2 regions of the Micromonospora echinaurantiaca genome follow, and region 2 is predicted to be linked to the other one. Evidence: riboswitches for the same ligand, from Rfam matches in the RefSeq annotation. Region 2 holds a riboswitch; the other holds the start of a gene.
What was found. Region 2 has a riboswitch for cyclic di-AMP ahead of GA0070609_RS29285 (C40 family peptidase). Riboswitches for the same ligand answer to the same signal wherever they lie in the genome.
Positions count from the first base shown of each region.

Region 1: it holds a riboswitch for cyclic di-AMP, as region 2 does, so the genes downstream of both, GA0070609_RS19025 (C39 family peptidase) here and GA0070609_RS29285 (C40 family peptidase) in region 2, are expected to answer to the same signal.

Region 1 covers NZ_LT607750.1:4,228,743-4,236,600, forward strand. Annotated here, with positions in the region: gene GA0070609_RS19015 (DegT/DnrJ/EryC1/StrS family aminotransferase) at 1-1,062, opposite strand, end outside; gene GA0070609_RS19020 (alpha/beta fold hydrolase) at 1,303-2,049, opposite strand; gene GA0070609_RS19025 (C39 family peptidase) at 2,168-2,995, opposite strand; cyclic di-AMP (ydaO/yuaA leader) riboswitch at 3,233-3,374, opposite strand; gene GA0070609_RS19030 (hypothetical protein) at 3,662-4,426, opposite strand; gene GA0070609_RS19035 (hypothetical protein) at 4,545-4,892, opposite strand; gene GA0070609_RS19040 (acyltransferase family protein) at 4,986-6,197, opposite strand; gene GA0070609_RS19045 (polysaccharide pyruvyl transferase family protein) at 6,516-7,841, shown strand.
Region 2 covers NZ_LT607750.1:6,452,601-6,460,458, forward strand. Annotated here, with positions in the region: gene GA0070609_RS29275 (C40 family peptidase) at 1-476, shown strand, start outside; gene GA0070609_RS29280 (N-acetylmuramoyl-L-alanine amidase) at 574-2,631, opposite strand; cyclic di-AMP (ydaO/yuaA leader) riboswitch at 2,873-3,009, shown strand; gene GA0070609_RS29285 (C40 family peptidase) at 3,022-4,062, shown strand; gene dcd (dCTP deaminase) at 4,120-4,698, opposite strand; gene GA0070609_RS29295 (pyridoxamine 5'-phosphate oxidase family protein) at 4,778-5,323, shown strand; gene GA0070609_RS29300 (zinc metalloprotease) at 5,385-6,371, opposite strand; tRNA gene GA0070609_RS29305 (tRNA-Gly) at 6,706-6,779, shown strand; gene mraY (phospho-N-acetylmuramoyl-pentapeptide-transferase) at 7,176-7,858, shown strand, end outside.

The DNA of each region.
Region 1 (7,858 bases), 2.2 Mb from region 2:
CTGCTGGGACACCGCCGGGTGCACCGGCAACGAGATCACCTCGGCGGCGGCCCGGTCGGTCTCCGGCAGCTCCCACGGGCCCGGTCGGCCGTCCTCGGCGAGGTAGGGCCGCAGGCGGTGGATCGGCGTGGGGTAGTGAACGGCGTTGCCGACGCCCAGCTCGGTGAGGCGCCGGCGGGCCGCGTCGCGGCGACCACCCGGCACCCGCACCGTGTACTGGTGGTAGACGTGCCGGGCGGCGTCGGCGACCGGCGGGGTGACCATGCCGGTGATCCGGGCGTCGAGCAGCTTCGCGTTGGCCCGCCGCTGCTCCGTCCACTCCGGCAGCTGGCGCAACTGCACCCGGCCGATCGCCGCGGCCACGTCGGTCATCCGCATGTTGGCGCCGACGATCTCGTTGGCGTACCGCTGCTCCATGCCCTGGTTGCGCAGCAGCCGCAGGGTACGGGCCAGCTCGCCGTCGGCGGTGCTGACCATGCCGCCCTCCAGCGAGTGCATGTTCTTCGTGGGGTAGAAGCTGAAGCAGCCGGCCGTGCCGAACGCGCCGACCGGCCTTCCCGCCAGGGCGGCGCCGTGCGCCTGGGCGGCGTCCTCGACCACGGCGAGCCCGTGCCGGTCGGCGACCGCCATGATCCGGTCCATCGCGGCGGGGTGCCCGTAGAGGTGCACCGGCAGGATCGCCACCGTGCGGTGGGTGACCGCCGCGGCAACCGCCGCCGGGTCCAGGCAGAAGCTGCCGGGTTCGATGTCGACGAAGACCGGCCGGGCGCCGACCAGCCGGATCGCGTTGGCGCTGGCGGCGAAGGAGAACGACGGGACGATCACCTCGTCGCCCGGGCCGAATCCGAGCGCCATCAGGGTCAGCTGCAGGGCGGAGGTGCCCGAGTTCACCGCGACACAGTGCCGGCCGGCGACCAGCTCGCCGAACTCCTCCTCGAACGCGGCGACCTCCGGCCCCTGCGCGACGCGGCCGCTGCGCAGCACCCGTACCGCCGCCGCGATCTCGGCCTCGCCGATGACCGGCCTCGCCGGTGGAATCTCTTCTGTGGTCAGCCCGACCATGGGGCTTCCTCCCGTCGAACAGCGACCGCGTCCGGGTCCGGACGCGGCGCCATGTCGTTCAGATGTGGACAGGAGGGGTGGTGGGGTTACCGCCGGACGATCCGCTGGGGTTGGTGCGGAAGGATCACCCGGACAAACAGGACGCCCGGCGCACTCCGGGACGTACGGGCATGTTATCCCGAGTGCTCCGGGCATGGCGGCACAACACCCTCATCCCGCCGGGAACCGCAGCGGCGGGGATCAGCGGTACGGGTCGACCAGGGCGAGCACCGCCTCCGGGTCCTCCACGTGCGCGTTGTGCCCGAGTCCGGGCAGCGTCACCACCGGCACGCCGAACTCCTTGAGCTGCTCGTCGGAGACCATCGGGTCGCGCTCGCCCCGGGCCAGCACCACCGGCGCGTCGGTCGCCGCCAGCAGGGCCGGCAGGCGCGGCTCCCCCACCGCGAACGCGGCCGGGTCCATCGCCAGCCGCCAGCGGCCGTCGACCTGCCGCAGTCCGGCCTCCACGGCCGGATGCTCGGGGGCGAACAGTCCGGTCAGCCCGGCCACCTTCAGGTAGCGGCGGGCCGCCTCGTCGCGGGTCGCGAACCAGGTGACCGGGCGGGCGGCCAGCTCCGCGGCCCGGTCCAGTTCGGCCGGTGACCAGACGGCCTTGATGCCGAGCCCGACCACCGCGTCCACCGTCAGCCCGGCGGTACGCGCGGCCAGCGCCAGCCCCACCACGCCGCCGAGGGAGTGCCCCAGCACGACCAGCCGGTCACCCGGCTTGAGCCCGCCGGCGACCTGCCCGGCCAGCCCGGCGAAGGAGTACCGCGGCAGCGGCGGGGACCAGCCGTGCCCGGCCAGGTCCGGGGCCAGCCACCGGCCGGCCCACCGGCGCTCCAGCAGCGGCGCCCAGGGCAGCCACACCTCGCCGGTGGCGCCCATGCCGTGCAGCAGCAGCAGGAGCGGCCGCCGGCCGTCCCGGGTACCCGATTCGTCGACCATAGGGCGCAGTGTGCCACCGGTCGGACGGCCGGGGCGAGAGCCGGCCGCCGCTACACGTCGGGCGCCGGCCCCCCGGATGGGGAGCCGGCGCCCGACGGCAGTGGCGCGGAGGTGCGGATCAGGCGGAGTAGCCGCGGGTAGCCGCCCAGTTCGCCAGGTCGATGGTGGTCATCCAGTACGAGGCGGTCGCCGGGTTCGCCGAGTCGGCGATCTTCACCAGCCGGCCGTCGTCGTCGTAGCCCACCACCGCGATGTAGTGCCCACCGGGGAAGGAGTGCCAGCCGCCGTTGGTGTCGGTCGCGCTGCCGGCGACGTTCACCACGACACCCCGCTTGTCGGTGATGGCCCGGACCACGTCGGCCTGGAGCTGGTCCATCTGGGCCGGGGTGGCCGCCCCGCCGGAGATCATCCGGGTCCGGTACGGGTCGCCCTTCACCATGGCGTTGAGCACGCGGGTGGTGTCGTTGGCGGAGTTGGTGCCCATCTCGGTGGTGCCCAGCTGGGCGCCGAGGGCGTCCTGGGTACGGTCGATGCCGGCGGCGCTGAGCGCGTTCCGCACGGCGGCCGGGCCGCAGTTGTAGAAGGTCGTCTGGGCCTGGTAGTCGTAGTTGAGGATCTTGCGCGACGGCGGCTTCGGCGCCGCCTTGCGGGTCAGGTCCGGGTTCGGCGCGGCCGACGAGGCGGCGGCCGAGGGGGCGGCGCTGGACGGCGCGGCGCCGGACGGGGCGGTGCCCAGCCGGGCCTCGCCACGCGAGGCGGCGGCTGGCGCGTCACGCAGTTCGGCCACCGTGGCCTGGGCCGGCGCCGAGGTCGGGGCCTCCTCGGTGCCGGCGGCGAGCGCGCCGGCGCCGGAGGCGAGGACCAGGGCCGCGGCGGAGGCGGCGGCCACCTGGTAGGGGCGTTCGGTGGCGATGCGCCGCAACTGGCGCTTCAGGTGGTGCTTCACGGTTCCTCCACGGGGACTCGGGGGGCGAGCGGCGCACGGGCGGTGCCGGCGGGCAGGCCGGCTCGACCACGCGGACCCCTGGTCCGCGGGTGGGTGGGCCGCTCAGGAAGACGCCCGGATGTCGGGCGGGGCGGTTGCCGGTCGGTCAGCTCGCGATCGGGGCGAGCGGTACGGACACCGCGGGGCCGTGGAGGCGGGGGGACAACCGAAGGGTGGGATCGTGCTGCACGAGGATGGAACTCCTTCCGACGCCGCCGACCGGGTTAGCTGACGGATTCGGGCGGGAAGTACGCCCTACCACGGGCCGCAGCCCGCAGATTCACCCCAAAGGAGCATTGGTTCCCCGGTTCGTATGATCACGATTAGGCGGGTCGGCGCGGCGTCGCCTCTTGCGATCGGTAACCGCACCAGACGGGCCGACATTACTGGTCGGTCAGAAGCCTGCCAACCCCTGTCCACCTGCGTAAACCTGTCTCCGCCCGACAATTTTGCGGTCAGTTACGCACTGGCGTGACTCGATGGGACAGGCCTCTCCGACGCCGTTACCGGGCGACAACCGGACAATGGTGCGGTGCGGTCCAGGAATTGTCGACCCGCCTCGACCCGTCCGTGCCGAATGACCGATTTCTCGCCGGCTGTGACCGGCGTCACCGGAATATTTCCCGATCAACCAACCCGAGCGGGACGCCAGCGGGCCGGGGCGACCGGACGGGCCGGCACCGACACGCGGCCCGGCTCCGGCCGGCCCGGCCGGAGCCGGGCCGCGGCGGCGTACGCCTCGGCGGCCAGGGCTCGGGCCGCCTCGGCGGCCAGCTCGGCGTCCCGCCACGCCGACCGCTCCCGCTCGGCGGCCAGCCGGTAGCCGGCCCGGCGCTGCTCGCGTACCGCCCGGGCGAGCACGATCTCCTGCTGCACCGGGTGCCGCCGCGGGTCCCAGCCAGCCCGGTGGCAGAACACGTCGGACAACTGCCGAGCCGACAGCTCCCCCCGCCAATGGGCGGCCATCGCCGCGTGGTGCAGCCACCGCTCCCGGGCGGCGTACTCGGCCGGCGTGCGCGGGGTGCGCGGGGCGGGCAGGGCAGCGGCCCCGACGAACCGGCGAGCGGCGGTCTCCGCCTCGTCGTACGCCTGCCAGGCGCGCTCCACCTCCGCCTGCGCGGCGAGCCAGTCGGCGCGCCGCCGCCGGGCGGTCTGCGCCGCCCGGGTCGCGGCGACGGCCACCTCCTCGGCGTACCGGCGCAGGTCGGCGAGGTCGGGTTCGGCCGGCTCGGCGGCCGCCGGGGCGGGCTCCTCGTCGGTGGCGCGCTCGGGGCGGGCGACCAGCACGGTGAGCACGGTCAGCGCCAGCACGAGCAGGCCGGACCAGATGGCCGCGGCGCGCGGCACGTCGATCAGAAACTGGTGGTAGAGGACGGTCTCCAAGGTCGGCACCTCACGGGGGAAGCGGATGCGGAAGCGGGAGCCGCGTCCGGGCGTCGTGGGGACACGCCGAGGCCGGACGGGTGCGGAACCGGGGATCGCGGGCGGGGGCGTCAGCCGCCGCGGCGGATCAGACGCGCGGCGGGGCGCGCGGGGCCCGGACGGCCGGGACCGACCCGGCCGGCGCCGGCGCGGCGTCGTGGCGCGGTGCTGGCGAGGCATCGACCGGTGTCGGCTCGGTGACCGGACCAGCCGGCTCGGCGCGCTGCTCGGCGCCGACGGCCGTCGACGCGGACCCGGCGCGCGCGTCGGCGTGCACGGACGCGGCGGAGCACGCCGCCGGCTCCGGCTCGGCCGGGGCGGCAACCGCGCCGGGTGTGCCGAGGGCGATCGCGACGGCGACGGCGAGGCCGGCCGTCAGCCGCGCGGCCCAGCGCGCCACCCACCACAGCGGACAGGCGAGCGCGACCGGAAGCACGACGACAACGCTACCGTCCGGTCCGGTCCCCCGCACCGCCGCCGGGCGTGTCGCGGCTTCGCCGCGCCGAGGGCGCCGACCAGGGTGGACGGCTCAGCGCGAGTCGACGTACGCCGATGGCCGGTCGAGCGTGCGCGGACCCGGCACGGCAACCTGCGCGACCGTCGGGCCGGCCGGGGCCGGCAGCGGGTCCGGCGCCGCGACCGCCGCCGGGCCGCCGATCGTCCGCTTCGGACGGCGCGGAGCCAGCCGGCGCATCATCGGCGTCTCGACGTACCGATGCAGCAACGCGGCCAGACCCAGGTTCAGCAGCAGGAAGCCGAGCACCACGGCCACTCCCCACCAGCCGGTGAAGCCGGTCCCCCAGTCCCCGGTGAGCCGGAGCACGGTGATCATCACGAAGACGTGCACCAGGTAGAAGGCGAACGAGACCTCACCGAGCCAGACCATCGGCCGGGACCGCCACGGTGAGCGCCGGCCCCGCACGTCGGCGTCCGCCGCCGCGGTGATGACCAGGATGTACGCCACCGAGAGCAGCGCCGCCCACAGCTCGGCCCGGACCCACTGAGCGGCGACCACCCAGGTGACCGCGAAGATCAGGCTGGCCAGCGGCAGGCCCGGCCCCCGCCAACGGCCACGACGCATCAGCTCGGCCGCGGCCACTCCCATCCAGAACTCGAGCGACCGCACCGGCGGGAAGACCTGGGTGAACCACCAGCGGTCGGCCTCGGGCACCAGGGCCTGACCGGGCCAGAGCGCGAGGATGAGCAGCGGCACCCCGACCACCACCGCCCACAGTGCCCACGGCCGGGCCCGGCGCACCAGCGGCAGCACCAGCGGCAGGCAGAAGTAGAAGAAGAACTCGCAGGACAGCGACCAGCTGACCGTGTTGACGCTGTAGAAGTGGCCGGGTCGAGGGTCCCAGGCCTGCAGAAGGAAGAGGTTCTCCAGCGCGGCGCCGACGTTGACCGGGTCGGCGAACCAGAGCCCCACCAGCAGCACCAGCGCCCAGAGCAACAGGTGGTTGGGGTAGATCTTGGCGAACCGGCGCCGCCAGAAGGCCCGCCGGGAGTCGCCCGGCCGGGCCGACCAGACCAGCACGAACCCGCTCAGGATGAAGAAGAACTGCACGCCGGACAGACCCAGGGTGAAGAACCAGTTCACCACGGCCTGGTGGTCGGGCTCGGCGATGATCCGCATCGTGCCGGCGTGGAAACCGAAGACCAGCAGCGCGGCGATCCAGCGCAGCCCGGTCAGCGACGGCAGCCGGCTTGCGGACGGCGCGGCGGGGGCGGCGGCCGTCATGCCCCACTCCCGGCCGTCGGCGAGGTGACCAGCACGTACGTCTCCTTCTCGGCGGCGGCGCGGGCGACCCGCGGCCGGAGCGCCGCAGGTGGCGCCCGGGGCGGAGTCCCGCCCGGGCACCCTACCCGGCGGCGCCGACCGGCTGACCGGGCCGGGGCACGGCGGTGACGGGCGTCTGTGCACAGGGCGGCCGGTGGCCTAATATTCCCCGAACCCTCAGGTGCGAGCCGCCCGGCCTTGGTGGCCGGCCGGAGTCGAGCGGTGACGCGGTGTGCGCCCGGAACGCTCCCGAGGGCGGACGAGAGGCGGAGCGGCGAGATGCACCAGCGGATCCTGATGCGGGCCAAGAAGGGCCCGTTCGACGTCTACTCCGCGGAGGAGGCGTTCGAGGGCAACTGGATCGGCGAGAACAACGGCAACCTCGTCTTCAGCCACGCCGCCCACAAGCTGCTCAAGACCCGCAGCACCGAGATCACCTCGAACCAGTTCAAGATCGACCTGCGCGAGGCCGACCTGGTCAACGAGCGGTACGACGTGTTCGTCATCCCGCTCGCGAACGCCTTCCGGCGCAGCTACGCGCACCGGCTCGTCACGATGACCAAGTTCATCGAGCGGCTGAAGATCCCGGTGGTGGTGCTCGGCGTCGGCGTGCAGACCGACGTCAACGGCGACCGGGAGTACCTGCGGCCGATCGACGACGTGGTCACCCGGTTCGTCCGGGCGGTGCTCGACCGGTCGCACAGCATCGGCGTACGGGGCGAGATCACCGAGGGCTACCTGCGCACCCTGGGCTTCTCCGCGGTCGACGTGATCGGCTGTCCGTCGATGTTCCTGCACGGCGACAGCCTGCGGGTGGAGAAGAAGAAGGCCGCCCTCGACCGGGACGACCGGGTGGCGCTGACCATCTCCCCGTACGTCAAGTCGATGGCGAAGATCATCGCCGCGCACCACGAGCGTTACCCCAACCTGCGCTACCTGCCGCAGGACCTGAAGACCCTGGGCACCCTGCTCTACGGCGACGCGCCGGAGGACCGGGGCAAGACCGCGGCGATCCCGATCCACACCTCGCACCCGCTGTTCGTCGAGGACAAGGTGCGGATGTTCCTCGACCCGTGGACCTGGATGGACTACCTCTCCGGGTTCGAGTTCGCCTTCGGCACCCGGATCCACGGCACCATCACCGCGCTGGTCTCCGGCACCCCCGGCTACCTGTTCGCGCACGACTCGCGCACCCTGGAACTCGCCCGCTACTTCGACATCCCGCACCGGGTGATGAAGGACGTGCCGGCCGACGTCGACGCCGCGCAGCTCTACGACGAGGCCGACTACACGGCGCTGAACGACGGCCACAAGGCGCGGTACGAGACCATGCTGTCCTTCCTGGCCAAGCACGACCTGGGCAACTCGTTCGCCGACGGCGACAGCGCCGCCCGCTTCGACGCCGAGGTGCGGGCGACCACCTTCCCGCCCGCCGTGCGGCCGGCCGCCGCCACCGACCGGGACGCCCTGCTGGCCCGGGTGCAGTGGCTGCGCGACCGCAACGCCGGGCTCCAGCAGGAGGTGGAGACGCTGCGGGAGCAGCAGTTGCGGGCCCGGGTCCGGCGGGCGGTCGGCGGCCCGGTGCGGCGCATCCTGAACCGTTAACCCGCCGCTCGGCGGAC
Region 2 (7,858 bases):
AGGTCAAGCAGCAGGACGAGCTGGCGACGAAGAAGAAGCACATCGAGGGCGAGGTCAAGCGGCTGGAGAAGATGCTGCCGGTGACCACGGTCAAGACGGACCAGTGCCCGACCATCAACGGGGTGGTCAGCGAGAAGGCCCGGATCGCGATCCGGACCGCCTGCGCCCAGGTCGGCAAGCCGTACGTGTGGGGCGCCGACGGGCCGAACTCGTTCGACTGCTCCGGCCTGACCCAGTACGCGTACAAGGCGGCCGGGGTCTACCTGACCCACCACACCGGCGCGCAGTGGAACGAGGGCAAGGCCATCTCGCGCTCCGACGCGCGCCCGGGTGACCTGGTCTTCTTCTTCAGCGACCTGCATCATGTCGGGCTATATCTCGGCAACGACAAGATGGTGCACGCGCCACGCGCCGGCAAACCGGTCAACGTCTCCAGCATCAACACCATGCCGGTCGCCGGGTTCCGCCGACCCTGATCCGGCACCGAGAACGAAACGCGGGCCCCCGGTCTACCCGGGGGCCCGCGTTCGTGTCGGGCGGCTCGGCGACGAGCCCCGACTCAGGCCGGGCGGCTCACCGCGGAGCGCCCACCGGGGACGGCAGGATCAGCACGTCGTCCAGGTTCACGTAGCCGATCCGGTGACCGAACTGGACCTGCACGTAGCGCAGGTCGCCGCGGATAACCGTCCAGTCGCCCGGGGACGACCCGTCGAAGGTGACGGCCCGGTAGTACTCGCTCGGCAGGACACCGCCCACCGCGTACCGCTGGCCTGCGGCGAGCGTGTACTGCAACGGGGTGATCGCCTGGTACGGCACCCCGGTCGGGTAGGCGTCCCGCTCCGGGTAGCCCCGCCCGTAGACCGGGATGGTGGCCTTGCCGGGCTTCGGCGTCACTACGAAGCCGGTTGCCCACTTCGCGGTACGCGCCGACGCCGGGTTGTGGAACCAGGCCTTCTGGCCGAGGTACCAGATCGCCGTCCAGTCACCGCGTACCTCGGCCACCGCGTACGTCTGGCCGGCCGACGCCCGGGCGCTGTGGTCCGGGACGTACATGGTGCCCGGCGATCCGTCCGGGTGCTCGCCGAGGTCGACGGCGAGCGGCGCGTCGTGGCTCGGCGCGGTGCGCAGCAGCACCGCCGACGAGCCGCGTAGCGGGCAGGGGTCGGTGACCGGCGGCGGCGGGTTCGGCACCCCCGGGGGCTGCCGCGAGCAGCCGGTGAACGCCGGCTGGTTGTCGGCGAACTCGGGGTCGATGGTCACCAGCCCGGTGTGCGCCGTGCCGGTGGTCCGGAACGGCGCCTTGAGCAGGTCGAAGTAGTGCGACCAGTCCCAGTACGGCCCCGGGTCCCAGTGCATCCCGGCGACGGTCGACGGCACGGTGCCCGGGACGTTGTCGTGCCCGATGATGTGGTGCCGGTCGAGCGGGATGTTGAACCGCAGCGCCAGGTGCCGGACCAGCTTGGCCGAGGTGCGGTACATCGCCTCGGTGTACCAGGTGCCGTGCCCGGCGAAGCCCTCGTGCTCCAGGCCGATGGACTTGGCGTTGACGTACCAGTTGCCGGCGTGCCAGCCGACGTCCTTGGCCTTGATGTGCTGGGCGATGTGGCCGTCCACCGAGCGCAGCGTGTAGTGCCAGCCGACGTAGTCGGCCCGTTTCACCAGGCCGACGCTCGGCCAGAAGTAGCCCTCGGTGTCGTGGATGACGATGTACTCGATCTTCTGCTGGGCTGGCCGGTTGCCCAGGTCGTGGTTGCCGTAGTCGCCGGCGCCCGGGCCGTACTTCTCGTACGGGGCCGGGATCCACTCGCAGCCGAGGCCGACCGGGCACTCCAGCCCGTCGGGCCGCTCGCCGCGCCGCAGCCCGAGCTGGTGCAGCGTCGAGGTGTCCGGGTTGACCTCCCGCGCGGCGAGGGTCACCCGGTACCCGTCGTCGGTGGTCCGGCTCGCGCCCTCGCGGAGCTGCCCGTACACCTCGTCGGCGAAGGCGGCTGCGGTGTCCTCGGCGCCGGCGCCGGAGTAGCGGGCCACCGCGGCGTACCAGGCCGCCGGGTCGCTGGCCGCGTCGACCGGGCCACCCAGTTCCCGCTGGTACGCGGCGAGCAGCGCCGCTCCGCCACGGATGTTCGCGGTCGGGTCGGAGCGCAGCGCCTCCTCGCTGGCGCCGGTGAGCGCGGCGGCGGCCTGGAGGGTCTGCAGCGCGGCGTCGCCGAGAGCGGCCGGTGCCAACTCGCTGACGGCGGGCGCGGCGACGGTCAGCGGCCGTGCCTCGTCACCGCGCGGGTCCTCGCCCTCGTCGATGTGGCCACCGGCGGGCTGGGCGGTGACGTGGGCGGCGTCGGTGAGGTGCATCGGACCGTAGCCGCCACTGGTGCTCGGGTTGCCGGGATGGGTGTCCCAGCGCGACTCGAGGTACGACACGGCGAGCAGGACGCTCTCCGGCACGCCGAACTCGGCGGCCGCGGCGGCGTACTGCTGCTGCCGGTCGAGGGGCTCGGCGGCGGCCGGAGCGGCGGTGAACGGGGTGACCGCCAGGGCGAGCGTCGCGGCGGCGGCGAGCAGGGTGCGCCTGCTCCTCGATCTCGTGGATCTCGTGGATCTCGTGGACCTTGTGGACCTTGTGGACAACTGCATCGGACCCCCTGGTCAGACGGGTGGACGATGCGGCCACCTTCACCCCGGGCCGGGCCTGTCGTCAATACCTTTCCATGTATCAACTCCTAAGGAAGAAAACCTTCGACGCGTCCCGGCGAGAACCGTCGATCGCCGGGGCGTACGGAGTGTCACGGCGACACGGGTTGCGGATTGATAACGACCGTCTCTACTCTGGTCATTCGTCGGCCCGGCAACAGGTCCGTCCAACCCGGGCGGTAACGGTCCGACACCGCCGAATCGCTCGCGAGCGAACCGGGGAACCAGGTAACCCGGGGTGAATCCGCAGCCACTGCGGTAGGGCGTCCCCTTCCCGCCCGAACCCGTCAGCTAACCCGGTAGGCGGTCTGGGAAGAAGGAGTACGGAGCCCGGTGGCACACCATGCCCCGCGGCCACCGTCGGCACGGTCGGCGTACGCCGGCCCGGCGACGGCTGCGCCGCGTTCACGCTGGTCCCGCTTCACCACCGCACTCGCCGCCCTGGTCGGCTTCGCCGCCGTCCTGACCGGCGGCGCCACGGCGGCCCACGCCGAACCCACCGTCGCCGAGATCGAGCGCCAGATCGACGAGGACTGGAACAAGCTCGAACCGATCATCGAACGGCACAACGCCACCCGCCAGGACCTGGCCGCCAAGCGGAAGCAGGCCGACGCCCTGGCCGCCCAGATCAAACCGCTCCAGGCCCAGGTCGACGAGGCGATGGAGAAGGTCAGCGCGCTGGCCGTCCGCGCCTACAAGGGCGAGAACGTGCTCACCATCAACGCCCTGCTGGGCAGTCGCTCGCCGGGCGAGGTGGTCGGGCAGCTCGAAATGCTCGACCGGTTCGCCGACCGCCAGCAGCAGGACGTGCGACAGGTCGCCGACCTGCGCGACCAACTGGCCGCCAAGAAGGCGCCGCTTGACGAGATGGTCGCCCAGCTCGCCCAGGTCGAGGCGCAGCTGGCGGCGAAGAAGAAGCAGATCAACGCCGAGATCGACCGGCTGCAGAAGCTGCGGATCAAGGTGTACGGCAACGGCGGCGGCGGGCCGCTGCGTCCCGCCCCCTGCCCGGCCAGCTATCCGGGCGGCGCGGCGGGGGTGGCGGTCAAGTTCGCCTGCGCCCAGATCGGCAAGCCGTACGTCTGGGGCGCCGAGGGCCCGAACTCGTACGACTGTTCCGGGCTGATGCTGGCCGCCTGGGCCAAGGCCGGGGTCTCGCTGCCGCACAACGCCGCGCAGCAGCGCGGAGTCACCAAGACGGTCAGCCGGGGCGAGCTGCGCCCGGGTGACCTGGTCTTCTACTACGCCGACCTGCACCACGTCGGCATGTACGTCGGCGGCGGCTGGGTGGTGCACGCCTCCCGGGCCGGGGTGCCGATCAAGATGAAGAAGGTCGACGACGGCCCGATCCACAGCTACGGCAGGCCGGGCTGACCGCGTACCACCGAAAAGGGCCCGCTCCGGCGTCGGAGCGGGCCCTTTCCTGCTGCGTCAGCGGGTCGGCCAGGTGCGCCACTGCTGCCAGGAGCGGCTCGGCGTCGGGCCGCGCTGCCCCTGGTAGCGGGAGCCGTAGACGGCCGAGCCGTACGGGTGCTCGGCCGGTGAGGAGAGCCGGAAGATGCAGAGCTGACCGATCTTCATGCCCGGCCAGAGGGTGATCGGCAGGTTCGCCACGTTGGAGAGCTCCAGCGTCACGTGGCCGGAGAAGCCCGGGTCGATGAAGCCGGCGGTGGAGTGGGTGAGCAGGCCCAGCCGGCCCAGGCTCGACTTGCCCTCCAGCCGGCCGGCGAGCTGGTCGCCGAGCGAGATCACCTCGAGCGTGGAGGCGAGCACGAACTCGCCCGGGTGCAGCACGAACGGCTCGCCGTCGGGCACCTCGACCACCGAGGTCAGCTCGTCCTGCTGCTGCGCCGGGTCGATGTGCGTGTAGAGGTGGTTGTTGAAGACCCGGAACAGCTTGTCCAGGCGTACGTCGATGCTGGACGGCTGCACCAGCGTGGGCTCGAACGGCTCCAGCGCCAGGGCGCCCGCCTTGATCTCGGAGACCAGGTCGCGGTCGGAGAGCAGCATCGGAACACCATAGCGAAGCCGCCCGGGTGACCTGCGTGTCGGACTAGGTGTTCGTACACCTGTTCGATAGACTGTCCACATGGCTTCCTGGTCCGAATTCGCCGCTGACGAGCCCCGACTCGCCGACGGGATCCGCGTTCTCATGCAGCAGTACGGGCCGGGCTTCGGCTACCTGGCCACGGTCCGCGCCGACGGCGGGCCCCGGGTGCACCCGGTCTCCCCGGTGATCACCGACGAGGGGCTGTTCTGCTTCGTGGTCGACTCGCCGAAACGGCGTGACCTGGAACGCGACGGGCGCTATGCGCTGCACTCCTTCCCGCCGGAGGAGAGCGACGACGAGGCCTACGTCGCCGGGCACGCCCGCCCGGTCACCGACCCGGCCCGGGTCGCCCGGCTGGCCCGCAGCCACCGGGCCGCTCCGCACGTCGACTGGCGGCTGTTCGAGTTCACCGTCGACGTGGCGATGCTGACCCGCCGTGACGCGGGTGCCGCGGGTGGCCCCGGCAACGGTCACGGCCGCCCCGCCGTCCAGGTCTGGCTCGACCCGGGTGCGCCCGCCGACGCCCCGGCCGCCGACCCCGCGTCGCGGCTGCGGCACCACGACGCCCGCCGCGAGGCCGCCTAGCCGCGAAGACAGCGGTGCCGGCTCCGTCGTGCGGAGCCGGCACCGATGGCCGTACGTCAGATCAGGCCGCGCGGTACGCGTTCCACGCGGTCAGCATCCGGCTCGCCTGGCCGGCGGTGAACTGGTACATGCACGAGTCGTAGGTGTAGTCCATGAAGTTGGTGATCGGGTCGGCGCCCGGGGCGGTGCAGGTGTCCCGCCCGGTCGGGCACTGGAAGGCCGGCGAGGCCTCGGCCGGAGTGTCGCTGACGCCGTCGCCCTGGCCCGAGCAGCCGCCCTGGAAGGTGTGGTAGAGGTTCAGCCAGTGGCCGACCTCGTGGGTGCCGGTGTCGCCCTGGTTGTAGTTGGCGGCGGTGCCGCCCGGCAGCGACTCGCTCAGCACGACCACGCCGTCCATGCTGCTCAGCTTGCGCTGCGGGAAGGTCGCCCAACCGAGCAGGTCGTTGCTCAGCTCGCCCAGGTACACGTTGAGGGTGTTCTTGCCGCCCTCCCGCAGCGAGGACTTCATCGACCGCTCCGCCGACGAGCCCTGCACGATCGGGTACCACGCCGGGTTGGTCACCCGGTTAATCTTCTGCAGCTGGAAGCTGAACGCGGTGGCCGCGCCGCCGGTCGCGCCGCTGTAAGACTGGTTCAGCACGTTGATCTGCGAGGTGATCATCGAGTCCGGGATGTTGCCGCCGGCCCGGGTGCTGTTCTCCTGGATCACGTGCACCACGACCGGGATCGTCACGGTCGCGGCGAGGGTGGTCGCCCCGGCGCCAGCGCGGAAGCGCGCCCGCTCGCGCAGCGCGGCGGCCAGGTCGGCCTCCCGCTCGCGGGTCTCCGCGAGGGTCAGCTCGTTCGGTTCGTGCCTGGCCGCGCCGCCCGCCTTGATCCGGGCATCGGCGTGGACGTCGGCCGGCTCGACGCATGCCTCACCGGGTGCGGCGGAGAAGGCCGAAGCGGCCGGTACGACGCCCACCGCGGCGGTGCTGAGCAGCAGCGCGAGGGTCGTCGACGCGACACCGGCGGCACGCCGGGTCAGCAGGTCGGGACGAAGTCCCATGGGCCCACCTCTTTCTGGCGGCGCGACAGGGGGTATGTCACGCCGTGGCTGAGAACGTGGGCCAGACGTTACAACCGATCGACAGATTTGAGAACGCCCATATGTTGCCGGACTGAAACTTTTTCGTGGCAGCGGCTGGTCCCTCGGCCGGGCGGCCCGGCTGGGTCGGCGCGACATCCCGCAAGTTGTTGCCTCGCGGGGTCTGTGAGGCCGCTACTTCCCGAAAGTTGTGTGTGGATCTTGCGGCGCGCCGCCCGCGGGGCTGACGGCGCGGTCCGGCGGAGGGGGTACCTGGATGCACCGGCGTGGTGACTCAGGTACAGTGGTGCCGCTTGCGGGTGTAGTTCAATGGCAGAACATCAGCTTCCCAAGCTGACAGTGCGGGTTCGATTCCCGTCACCCGCTCCACCGCAAGGCCCCGGCTCAGGGCAGGTTTCCTGGCTGGGGCCTTCATCGTTGCCACCGCTTCTTGCGCCGGCCGTGCCCGCTGCGTGCCCGATCCCTGCTCTCCTTGATCTGCGAGCTGAGGCCGTCAGCGATGTGCTCGTCACGCTCCCGGGCCGTGTGCTGATGGATCACCACGGCCCGGGCGGAGGGGCCGCGCTAGCTTGCCTCACCCTGAACGGCACGGCGCTGTGAGGTCCAGGGCTGCTCCGCTCGCCGCCGGATGGCAAGCTCGTGCCTCGTGATCGATGACTTCGCCAAGGACCATCTGCACGGCCAGCTCAGGTCGATACGTCCGGCGCTGATGTGGAAGCTCGGTGGGGACGCCGTGAGAAATCCGGATCTCGTGGAGGTTCGCCCGTGAGGGCGGTCATCGTCGCGGCCGCGGTCGCGTTCATCATCTCCCTGTTCGGCACGCCGGTGGCGATTCGCGTCTTCACCGCGCTCAAGGCCGGCCAGCCGATCCGATCCATCGGGCTCGCCAGCAACCAGGGCAAGAAGGGCACGCCCACGATGGGCGGCGTCGTCTTCATCGTGGCGACCGTCCTCGCCTACGTCGCCGGGCACATCGCCCTGACCACCCTGCCCGAGCGGCAGATCGCGCAGGAGGGGCCGACCATGACGGCCCTGGTGCTGCTCGGGCTGTTCGTCTTCTGCGGCGCGGTCGGCTTCTTCGACGACTTCCTCAAGGTGCGCTGGCGCAACTCCGATGGCCTGTCCGCCAGAGGCAAGCTCCTCGGCCAGGCGCTCGTCGGCGGCGGGTTCGGCATCGCCGCGCTCTACGTGCCGAGCACCGACGGCCAGACCGTGGCCAGCGAGCACATCTCGCTCATCCGCGACATCAGCTGGCTGGACGTCGGCAAGGTCGGCGCGGTCATGGTCATCGTCTTCGTGATCATGGCGATGTCGAACGGCGTGAACCTCACCGACGGCCTCGACGGCCTGGCCACCGGCGCGTCGATCCTGGTGCTCGGCGCGTACGCGCTGATCGGGTTCTGGCAGTACCGGCACTGGTGCGCCGACGACGCGTACGCCCGCGTGAA